Regions from separate parts of the Streptomyces hypolithicus genome, predicted to be linked through region 1. Evidence: riboswitches for the same ligand, from Rfam matches in the RefSeq annotation. Region 1 holds a riboswitch; the other holds the start of a gene.
The links. Region 1 has a riboswitch for S-adenosylmethionine ahead of thrC (threonine synthase). Riboswitches for the same ligand answer to the same signal wherever they lie in the genome.

Region 2: another riboswitch for S-adenosylmethionine. It lies ahead of ACU6WZ_RS22225 (aminotransferase class V-fold PLP-dependent enzyme); the one in region 1 lies ahead of thrC (threonine synthase).

What each region holds. Positions count from the first base shown of each region.
Region 1 covers NZ_CM128811.1:3,387,358-3,392,367, forward strand. Annotated here, with positions in the region: gene otsB (trehalose-phosphatase) at 1-44, shown strand, start outside; gene ACU6WZ_RS16095 (alpha,alpha-trehalose-phosphate synthase (UDP-forming)) at 231-1,637, opposite strand; gene ACU6WZ_RS16100 (glucosyl-3-phosphoglycerate synthase) at 1,774-2,724, opposite strand; SAM riboswitch class I at 2,880-3,007, shown strand; gene thrC (threonine synthase) at 3,025-4,329, shown strand; gene ACU6WZ_RS16110 (ubiquitin-like small modifier protein 1) at 4,326-4,601, shown strand.
Region 2 covers NZ_CM128811.1:4,707,895-4,712,904, forward strand. Annotated here, with positions in the region: gene qcrB (cytochrome bc1 complex cytochrome b subunit) at 1-1,605, shown strand, start outside; gene trpD (anthranilate phosphoribosyltransferase) at 1,741-2,805, shown strand; SAM riboswitch class IV at 3,125-3,241, shown strand; gene ACU6WZ_RS22225 (aminotransferase class V-fold PLP-dependent enzyme) at 3,418-4,779, shown strand; gene ACU6WZ_RS22230 (Lrp/AsnC family transcriptional regulator) at 4,799-5,010, opposite strand, start outside.

The sequences.
Region 1 (5,010 bases):
TGGCCCTGCTCACCGCCCTGTCCGCGAGCGCCGGACGGGCCTGACCGCCGCCGCAGGCGGCGATATCCAGCCCGTCCGGCGTTTGAGGGCAACGCCCGAAGGGCGGCCGGGGGTCCGGGGTGGCGCCCCGCGCGCCGGAGCCGCACGATCCCACAGCGGGAAGCAGCGGGAAGCAGCGGGAAGCAGCGGGAAGCGGCGGGAAGGGGAACACCCCCCAGCAGGGCCCGCCCCTACGCCTCGCGCAGCGCGTCCAACTGCTCCAGGAACCACGCCGCCGGCGGCAGCGCCGTCGCCGCCGCAGCCAGCCGCTTCGTGCGCTCCGCCCGCTCCCCCCGCTCCATCACGAGCCCCGCGTGCAACGCCGCCGCCGTGGCCGTCACGTCGTACGGGTTCACCACGAGCGCGTCGGCGCCCAGCTCCTCGTACGCCCCCGCCTCGCGCGACAGCACCAGCGCGCACCCCTCGTCGGAGACGACCGGTACCTCCTTCGCCACGAGGTTCATGCCGTCCCGGATGGGATTGACCAGCGCCACGTCCGCCATCCGATACGCCGCCAGCGACCGCGCGAAGTCGTCGTCCACCTCCAGCAGCACCGGCTGCCAGCCGTCCGTCCCGTACTCCGCGTTGATCTCCTGGGCGAGGCGCCGTACCGACTCCGTGTAGTCGCGGTACACCGCCAGATCCTGCCGCGACGGATACGCGAACGCGATGTGCACGACCCGCCCGACCCACTCGGGCCGCTCCGCGAGCAACTGCCGGTACGCGAGCAGCCCGCGCACGATGTTCTTGGACAGCTCCGTCCTGTCCACCCGCACGATCGTCTTCCGGTCCGCCCCGACGCGCTCCCGCAGCCGCCCCAGCCACTCCTCCACGTCCGCCCGGTGCGCCCGCTCCCGCAGGAAGTCCGCGTCGGCGCCGAGCCCGTGCACCCCCACCGCCGTCCCGTCCAGGGCGTCCGCGCCCAGCACATCTGTCGCGCACGCCTCGAACGCGTCCGCCCAGCGCCGGGTCAGGAACGCCACCCGGTCCGCGCCGAGCAGCCCGCGCAGCAGCTGCCGGGCGATGTCGTTTGGCAGCAGCCGGAAGTAGTCGACGGGCGCCCACGGCGTGTGCGAGAAGTGCCCGATCCGCAGGTCGGGGCGGAGCTCGCGCAGCATGCCGGGCACCAGGCACAGGTGGTAGTCCTGCACCAGCACCGCCGCCCCCGGCGCCGCCTCCGCCGCCAGGGCCTGCGCGAAGGCGCGGTTGTACGACTCGTACGCCGCCCACTGGCGCCGGAACTCCGTGCCGAAGGCGGGCTCCAGCGGCGTCTGGTAGAGCAGGTGGTGGACGAACCAAAGCACGGAGTTCGCGATGCCGTTGTACGCGTCGGCGTGCGTGGCCGCGTCGATGTCCAGCATCCGTACGCCCGGCTCACCCACCCCGCGCCGTACCGCCTCCCGGTCGCCCTCCCCCAGCGCGGAGCACACCCACAGCGAATCGGCGTCCTGCCCGATCGCCGACAGGCCGGAGACCAGCCCGCCCCCGCCGCGCTTGGCGTCGAGCGACCCGTCCTTCCCGAGCGTGTACGAGACGGGGCCGCGATTGGAAGCGACGAGAACCTGGGCAGCAACCTGTGCAGCATGCGCGGAGACCATGTGCCGAAACCTAGCCCGTCGCCCCGCCCCCCAAACGTGCGTACGGTCACGCCCGCCTGTCCCGTACGCCCGCCCGGCTGTCCCGCCCGCCCGCCCGTCCCGCCCGCCCGCCCGTCCCGCCCGCCTGTCCCGTCCGTCACGCCGCCCGGCGCGCCGCGTACTCCGCGATCTCCCGCATCGGCGGCCGCTCCTCCGTGTCCACCGCGTGCGTGCGCGGTACGAACCCGTGCTCGCCCCGTTCGAACTGGGTGAGCGCGGGCCGCACCAAGTGCCCACGCGAAAGCCGCAGTTGGGCGGTCCGGTAGATCGCCGCGGCCATCCGGCCCAGCGCCTGCCCGTCCTGGTGACGGTGCCTGCGTTCCCCGACGTCGACCTGCGCCAGCGCCTCCAGCCCCACGGTGTGCAGCGCGTCGACGAGCAGCCCCAGCTCCACCCCGTACCCCACCGGGAACGGCAGCCGCTCCAGCAGCGAGCGCCGTACCGCGTACTCGCCGCCCAGCGGCTGCACGAACCCGGCGAGCTGCGGCCAGTGCAGGTTCAGCAGCGGGCGGGCCACCAGCTCCGTCACCCGGCCCCCCTGGCCGGCCGACGCGCCGAGCGGCCGGTCGTACATCGCCTTCACGAACTGCACATCCGGATCGGTCAGCAGCGGCCCGACGATCCCGGACACGAACGACGACGAGAAGTCCTTCAGGTCCGCGTCGATGAAGCACACGATGTCACCGCTGGTGACCAGCAGCGACCGCCACAGCACCTCGCCCTTGCCGGTCACGGTCGGCACCCGCGGCAGGATCGCGTCGCGGTGCACGACCCGCGCCCCGGCCGCCGCCGCCACCCGCGCCGTGCGGTCCGTGGAGCCGGAGTCGACGACCACCAGTTCGTCGACGAGCGGCAGCGGTCCGCCGGCCATCAGGTCGCGGCGTATCGCGGTGACGATCTCGCCGACCGTCGCCTCCTCGTCCAGGGCGGGCAGCACGACACTGACGGTGGCGCCGCGCCCGGCCTTGGCCGCGATCAGCCGGTCCGGCGTGCGGTCGGCCGCCGACCAGGACCGCAGGTCCAGCCAGCGCTCCACCTCTTCCAGCACGCGCTTGCCCCTCTCAAGGTGATCCATCTCGCGGTGCGGACGACTGTCTCAACCGCCCATGCCTTCCGTTACAGTCTTGAACAACGCGGAGGGCGCCCGCATGTCGGGGTCGCCGCGCGAAACAAATGCATCGGGTCTGTCGTCCGGTGCCATAGCGCTCATCCAGAGGGACAGAGGGAACGGCCCGTTGAAGTCCCGGCAACCATTCCGCCGACCGCGAGGTAACGGTGGGGACGGTGCCAATTCCGTCTCACGGCGAAATGCGTCGTGGGGAAGATGAGGAGAAAGGGCCTCGCCATCATGGCTGTGCAGACTGTCGCAACCGACGCCAACGCCAATGCCACGCATTCCCTGCCCGTAGACCTGGGCCCCGCCACCGCGCTTTCCTGCCGCGAGTGCGGCGAACGTTTCGAACTCGGCCCGATCTTCGCGTGTTCTTCCTGTTTCGGCCCGCTCGAAGTCGCCTACGACCTCCCCCTCGGAGACGCGGAGGCGCTGCGCAAGCAGATCGAGGCCGGTCCCGACAACATCTGGCGGTACGCGCCCCTGCTGCCCGTCCCCGCCGACGTGGCGTCCAAGCCCAGCCTGAACCCCGGCTTCACCAAGCTCGTCAAGGCCGACAACCTGGCCCGCGAGCTGGGCGTAACCGGCGGCCTGTACGTCAAGGACGACTCCGGCAACCCGACGCACTCCTTCAAGGACCGTGTCGTCGCGATCGCCGTCGAGGCCGCCCGCGCCTTCGGATTCACCACCCTCTCCTGCTCCTCCACCGGCAACTTGGCCGGCGCGGTCGGCGCCGCCGCCGCGCGGGCCGGCTTCCGCTCCTGCGTGTTCATCCCGCACGACCTGGAGCAGGGCAAGGTCATCATGGCCGCGGTGTACGGCGGCGAGCTCGTCGGCATCGAGGGCAACTACGACGACGTGAACCGCTTCTGCTCCGAGCTCATCGGCGACCCGCTCGGCGAGGGCTGGGGCTTCGTCAACGTCAACCTGCGCCCGTACTACGGCGAGGGCTCCAAGACCCTCGCCTACGAGATCTGCGAGCAGCTCGGCTGGCAGCTGCCGGACCAGCTGGTCATCCCGATCGCCTCCGGCTCGCAGCTCACGAAGATCGACAAGGGGCTCAAGGAGCTCATCGCGCTGGGCCTCGTCGAGGATAAGCCGTACAAGATCTTCGGCGCCCAGGCCGAAGGCTGCTCCCCGGTGTCGACGGCCTTCAAGGCCGGGCACGACGTCGTGCGCCCGCAGAAGCCGAACACCATCGCCAAGTCGCTCGCGATCGGCAACCCGGCCGACGGCCCGTACGTCCTGGACATCGCCCGGCGCACCGGCGGCGCGGTCGAGGACGTCAACGACGAGCAGGTCGTGGACGCGATCAAGCTGCTGGCCGAGACCGAGGGCATCTTCGCGGAGACCGCGGGCGGTGTGACCGTCGGCGTGACGAAGAAGCTGATCGACGCCGGTCTCCTCGACCCGTCCCTCACCACCGTCGTGCTGAACACGGGCGACGGCCTGAAGACCCTTGAGGCGGTGGCCCCGACCACGGGCCAGTCCGCCGTCATCCGCCCCAACCTGGACTCTTTCCGAGAGGCTGGACTCGCATGAGTGTCAATGTTCGTATCCCGACGATCCTCCGTACGTACACGGGCGGCAAGGCCGAGGTCGCGGCCGAGGGCAAGACCCTCGCCGACGTCATCGCCGATCTGGAGAACAACCACACGGGCATCGCGGCCCGCGTCCTGGACGACCAGGGCAAGCTGCGCCGCTTCGTGAACGTGTACGTCAACGACGACGACGTGCGCTTCGAGCAGGGCCTGGAGACCGCCACGCCGGACGGCGCGGGCGTCTCGATCATCCCGGCCGTCGCCGGCGGCTGACCCCGCCCCGGCCGACGCGCCAGCCACCGCCGAACGACGCACAGCAACGCCGATTGCCCTCTCCGTGACACAGGCGGAGGGGGCAATTCTGCATGGTTGAGCGCGGTAGAGTCGGGGAAGGCCCTCCCGCTGCTTGTGCCCGGCGCATATGAGAATGCGGTCCCGCGCGACAAGAAACAGCCAAATCACCAGAGTCAATTGCCGCTATTGCGCGCCTTGTCCGACCCGACTTGCCCCGGACTCCGCCACATTCTCCCCCTTCGGGTGTTCAGCCCTGCCCAGATTTCTCGTCCGATTGACCTGTTGCAGAGGGCAGTTGGGCAGATACATTCAGCGGCGGTCGACGCGTTCCGGCGCACACCCCCTCCTGCTGGAGGGCTGGTTGGGGTGTAGAGGTCTGACCCGGGTC
Region 2 (5,010 bases), 1.3 Mb from region 1:
CGCAAAGAGGCACCCGCAGGTGAGCGGGTCGCCGACTGGGCGGACGGCAGGCTGGGCATCTACAGCCTCGCCAAGGCCAACATGCGCAAGATCTTCCCGGACCACTGGTCCTTCATGCTGGGTGAGATCTGCCTCTACAGCTTCATCATCATCATCCTCACGGGTGTGTACCTGACGCTGTTCTTCCACCCGAGCATGAACGAGATCGTCTACCACGGCTCGTACGTGCCGATGCAGGGCATCCGCATGACGGAGGCCTACGCGTCGACCCTGGAGATCAGCTTCGACGTCCGAGGCGGTCTGCTCATCCGGCAGATCCACCACTGGGCCGCGGTGATCTTCCTCGCGGCGATGTTCGTGCACATGATGCGCGTGTTCTTCACGGGCGCGTTCCGCAAGCCGCGTGAGATCAACTGGATGTTCGGCTTCCTGCTGTTCGTCCTGGGCATGTTCACCGGTTTCACCGGCTACTCGCTCCCCGACGACCTGCTCTCCGGCACCGGTGTCCGCTTCACGCAGGGCGCGATCCTGGCGACGCCCGTCGTCGGCACGTACATCTCGTTCTTCCTGTTCGGCGGGGAGTTCCCCGGCCACGACATGGTGGCCAGGTTCTACTCCATCCACATCCTGCTGCTGCCGGGCATCATGCTCGGCCTCGTGGTGGCGCACCTGATCCTGGTCTTCTACCACAAGCACACCCAGTTCGCGGGTCCCGGCCGTACGAACAAGAACGTCGTCGGCATGCCCCTGCTGCCGGTCTACATGGCCAAGGCCGGAGGCTTCTTCTTCCTGGTCTTCGGTGTCATCGCGGCCGTCTCGGCGCTGTTCACGATCAACCCGGTCTGGGCGCTCGGCCCGTACCGTCCGGACCAGGTCTCCACCGGCGCACAGCCTGACTGGTACATGGGCTTCGCCGAAGGCCTCATCCGGGTGATGCCCGGCTGGGAGATCAACCTGTGGGGCCACACGCTCGCCCTGGGCGTGTTCATCCCGCTGGTCGTCTTCGGTCTGGTCCTAGGGGCGATTGCGGTCTACCCGTTCATCGAGTCCTGGGTCACCGGCGACAAGCGGGAGCACCACATCCTGGACCGGCCGCGCAACGCGCCGACCAGGACCGGACTGGGTGTCGCCTGGGTCGTCGGGTACGTGATCATGCTGCTCGGCGGTGGCAACGACATCTTCGCCACGCACTTCAACCTGTCGATCAACTCGATCACGTGGTTCGTCCGGATCACCTACTTCGTAGGACCGGTCCTCGCGTTCGTCATCACCAAGCGGATCTGCATGGGTCTGCAGCGGCGCGACGCCGAGACGGTGCTGCACGGACGGGAGTCCGGCATCATCAAGCGGCTGCCGCACGGTGAGTTCATCGAGGTCCACGAGCCGCTCAGCCAGGAGAAGCTGCACACCCTCACGGCGCACGAGCAGTACAAGCCGGCCAAGATCGGCCCCACGGTCGACGAGAACGGTGTCGAGCGCAAGCTGACGCGTGGCCAGAAGCTCAGGGCCAAGCTGAGCAAGGGCTACTACGGCGAGGGGACCCAGATCCCCAAGCCGACCGCCGAGGAGTACAAGGAGATCACCAGCGGCCACGGCCACCACTGATCCCCGCAGGTCCCCGACCTGAACTGCTTCGCCACAGCGTGAGCCCCGTCCTTCCCACGGACGGGGCTCTTCGCTGTGCCCGGCGCTGGATAGGGTAGGAGGCATCCTTACTGGCTGTGGACCCTGGAGCGGACCATGAACGTTGTGACCCCGGTCGGCGGCGGCAGCGTGGCGGCCGGCTCGTGGCCGGGTGTGCTGAACGCCCTGCTGCGCGGCGAGAACCTGTCCGCCGACGACACGGCGTGGGCCATGGACCGCATCATGCGTGGCGAGGCGACCGACGCCCAGATCGCCGGCTTCGCGGTCGCGCTGCGCGCCAAGGGGGAGACGGTCGACGAGGTCACCGGTCTGGTACGGGCGATGTACGCGCACGCCAACACCATCGAGGTGCCGGGCCGTACGGTCGACATCGTCGGCACCGGCGGCGATCTGGCCAAGACGGTCAACATCTCCACCATGTCGGCGATCGTCGTCGCGGGCACCGGGGCGAAGGTCGTCAAGCACGGCAACCGTGCCTCGTCCTCGGCGAGCGGCGCCTCGGACGTGCTGGAGAAGCTCGGCGTCAACCTGGAGCTGACGCCCCTGCGTGTCGCCCAGGTGGCCGAGGAAGCAGGCATCACCTTCTGTTTCGCGGTGAAGTTCCACCCCGCCCTGCGGTACGCGGCGAAGGCGCGCAAGGAGCTGGGCGCGCAGACGACGTTCAATATCCTGGGTCCGCTGACCAACCCGGCGCAGGTACGGGCGCAGGCGGTCGGTGTCGCGGACGCCCGGATGGCGCCCATCGTGGCGGGCGTTCTCGCCGCACGGGGGAACTCCGCGCTGGTCTTCCGCGGCGACGACGGCCTCGACGAGCTGACCACGACCGCGACCTCGCGCGTGTGGACCGTACGGGACGGGTCGGTCACCGAGCAGGCCTTCGACCCGCGTGACGTGGGCTTGGAGATCGTGCCCGTTCAGGCGCTGCGGGGCGCGGACGCGTCGTACAACGCGGATGTCGCCCGCCGGCTGCTGGCCGGGGAACGCGGCCCGGTGCGCGAGGCGGTGCTGCTCAACACGGCTGCGGCGCTGGTCGCCCTCGACCCCTCCGACGCCTCGCTCAACGACCAGTTGGCGGCGGGCATCGTCAAGGCGGCGGAGTCGATCGACTCCGGTGCGGCGCGTGCGGCGCTGGAGCGCTGGGTGGCCGCCAGCAACAGCTAGTGCCGCTCCCGGCAAGCTTTGCCCCGTCGCGCCGTCCAGCACGCACGCTCGCCGCGTTGACCGAAAGCCCTGGTAGCTCGTTCCCCAAGCGCTCAACTTCGTTCGAGCAGGGGAGAGCAGGGGAGACCCCATCCAAGGACTTCCGGCCGCCTTGCGATCGCACGCACTGGACGACGCTCCTTATGGGGCAAACATTGCCGGTCGCGGCACTAGTGCCCCAACAGTCACGGCACTGGCCAGGCGAGATGTGACGCGGGGCGCGGTCCAGTGTGTGGACTGCGCCTTGCGTCGCGTCGCGGGTGTGGCAGGATGCTGGTCAGGTCATGAGTGACAGCGTTTTGGCCCCGGCTTGCTGTCCGGCAACCCTCCGTCCGTGGCGGGGTGCCCCGGGTGAAGACCAGGTCGTGGACAGAAAGGTCCGCGGCAAGCGCGGACCCCTGGCATCCATTGATGCCACCCCTGGGGTCCTGGTCCTCAAGGGAGCAGTCTCGTGAGCAAGCGAATGCGATAGGGCTTCAGGCCCCACTTCCGCACTCTCATTTCCTTTCGTTCCTGCGCTGCCGCGCTCTACGCCGGTGCAGTGAACTCGCATGTTCCTCACGGGAGTTCGCCATGTCTGTTTCCCTCGCTGCCGCCGACCAGACCCTTTGTGCCCCCCTGCCGGTTCTGGGACGGGATGTCCTCGTGCCGCTCGTCACCGGCGGCGAGGTCACCTACGCCGCCCTCGACTACGCGGCCAGCGCCCCCGCCCTGCAGCGCGTGTGGGACGACGTGGCCGCGTACGCGCCGTACTACGGCAGCGTGCACCGCGGCGCCGGGTACCTCTCCCAGCTGTCGACGGATCTCTTCGAGACCAGCCGCGTCACCGTCGCCGAGTTCCTCGGCTGCCGCGAGGACGACCAGGTCGTCTTCACCCGGTCCACCACCGACTCCCTCAATCTGCTGGCCTCGGCCCTGCCCGCCGACTGCGACGTCTTCGTGTTCGAGACCGAGCACCACGCCTCGCTGCTGCCGTGGCGCGACGCTGAGGTCACCTACCTGGACGCCCCCCGGACGCCGGCCCAGGCCGTCCAGACGCTGGAGCGGGCGCTGGCCGACCGCGCCCTCCACGGCCCCGCACTCGTGTGCGTGACGGGAGCCTCGAACGTCACCGGGGAGCTGTGGCCGGTCAGGGAACTCGCCGCCGCGGCCCACGCCCACGGCGCGCGGATCGTGCTCGACGCGGCGCAGCTCGCCCCGCACCACCCGGTGGACATCGCCGCACTCGACGTGGACTGGGTCGCCTTCTCCGGGCACAAGCTGTATGCGCCGTTCGGCTCCGGCGTCCTCGCCGGCCGCGCCGACTGGCTGCGGGCCGCCGACCCCTACCTCGCGGGCGGCGGCGCCTCGCGCACCGTCGCCCGCCGCGCCGACGGCGGTGTGGACGTCGAGTGGCACACCACGGCCGCCCGCCACGAGGCCGGTTCGCCCAACGTCATTGGTGTGTACGCGATCGCCGCCGCCTGCAAGGCACTCACCGAGGCCGGCTTCGACACCCTGGTCGAGCGCGAGCAGCAGCTGGTGGCCAGGGTGCGCGAGGGCCTGGCGGAAGTCGGGGCGGTCCGGGTGCTGTCACTGTTCGGCGACGACGCCCCGCGCGTCGGCGTCATCTCGTTCGTGGTGGACGGCTGGAACAGCTCGCACTTCGCCGCCGCGCTCTCCGCCGAGTACGGCATCGGCGTACGGGACGGCCTGTTCTGCGCCCACCCCCTGGTGCGTACGCTCCTCGGCACCGACCCCGAGCAGCAGGGCGAGTGCGGTGCGCCGGAGGCGGAGCCGGGCGAACGCTCGCTGAACGCGATCCGGGTCAGCTTCGGCGCCGGTACGCCCGACGAGCACGTGGAGCGCTTCGTCGGCGCCGTCAAGGAGCTCGTCGCAGACGGAGCCAAGTGGAGCTACCGCACCGAGGACGGCCGCTGCGTCCCGGCGGTGTGACCCCGGTCCGGCGACCGGGCTACGCGTCGAGGCCGATGGCGAAGGCCGCTTCCAGGTCGTGCTGGGAGTACGTGCGGAACGCGACGTGCGTGTCGGTGCCCTCCACGCCGGGGATCTTGCTGATCCGGCCCGGGATGACCTCTGCCAAGTCGTCGTGCCGGGCCACCCGGACCATGGCGATCAGGTCGTACGTACCCGTGACCGAGAAGACTTCGCTGACGCTCTCCAGCG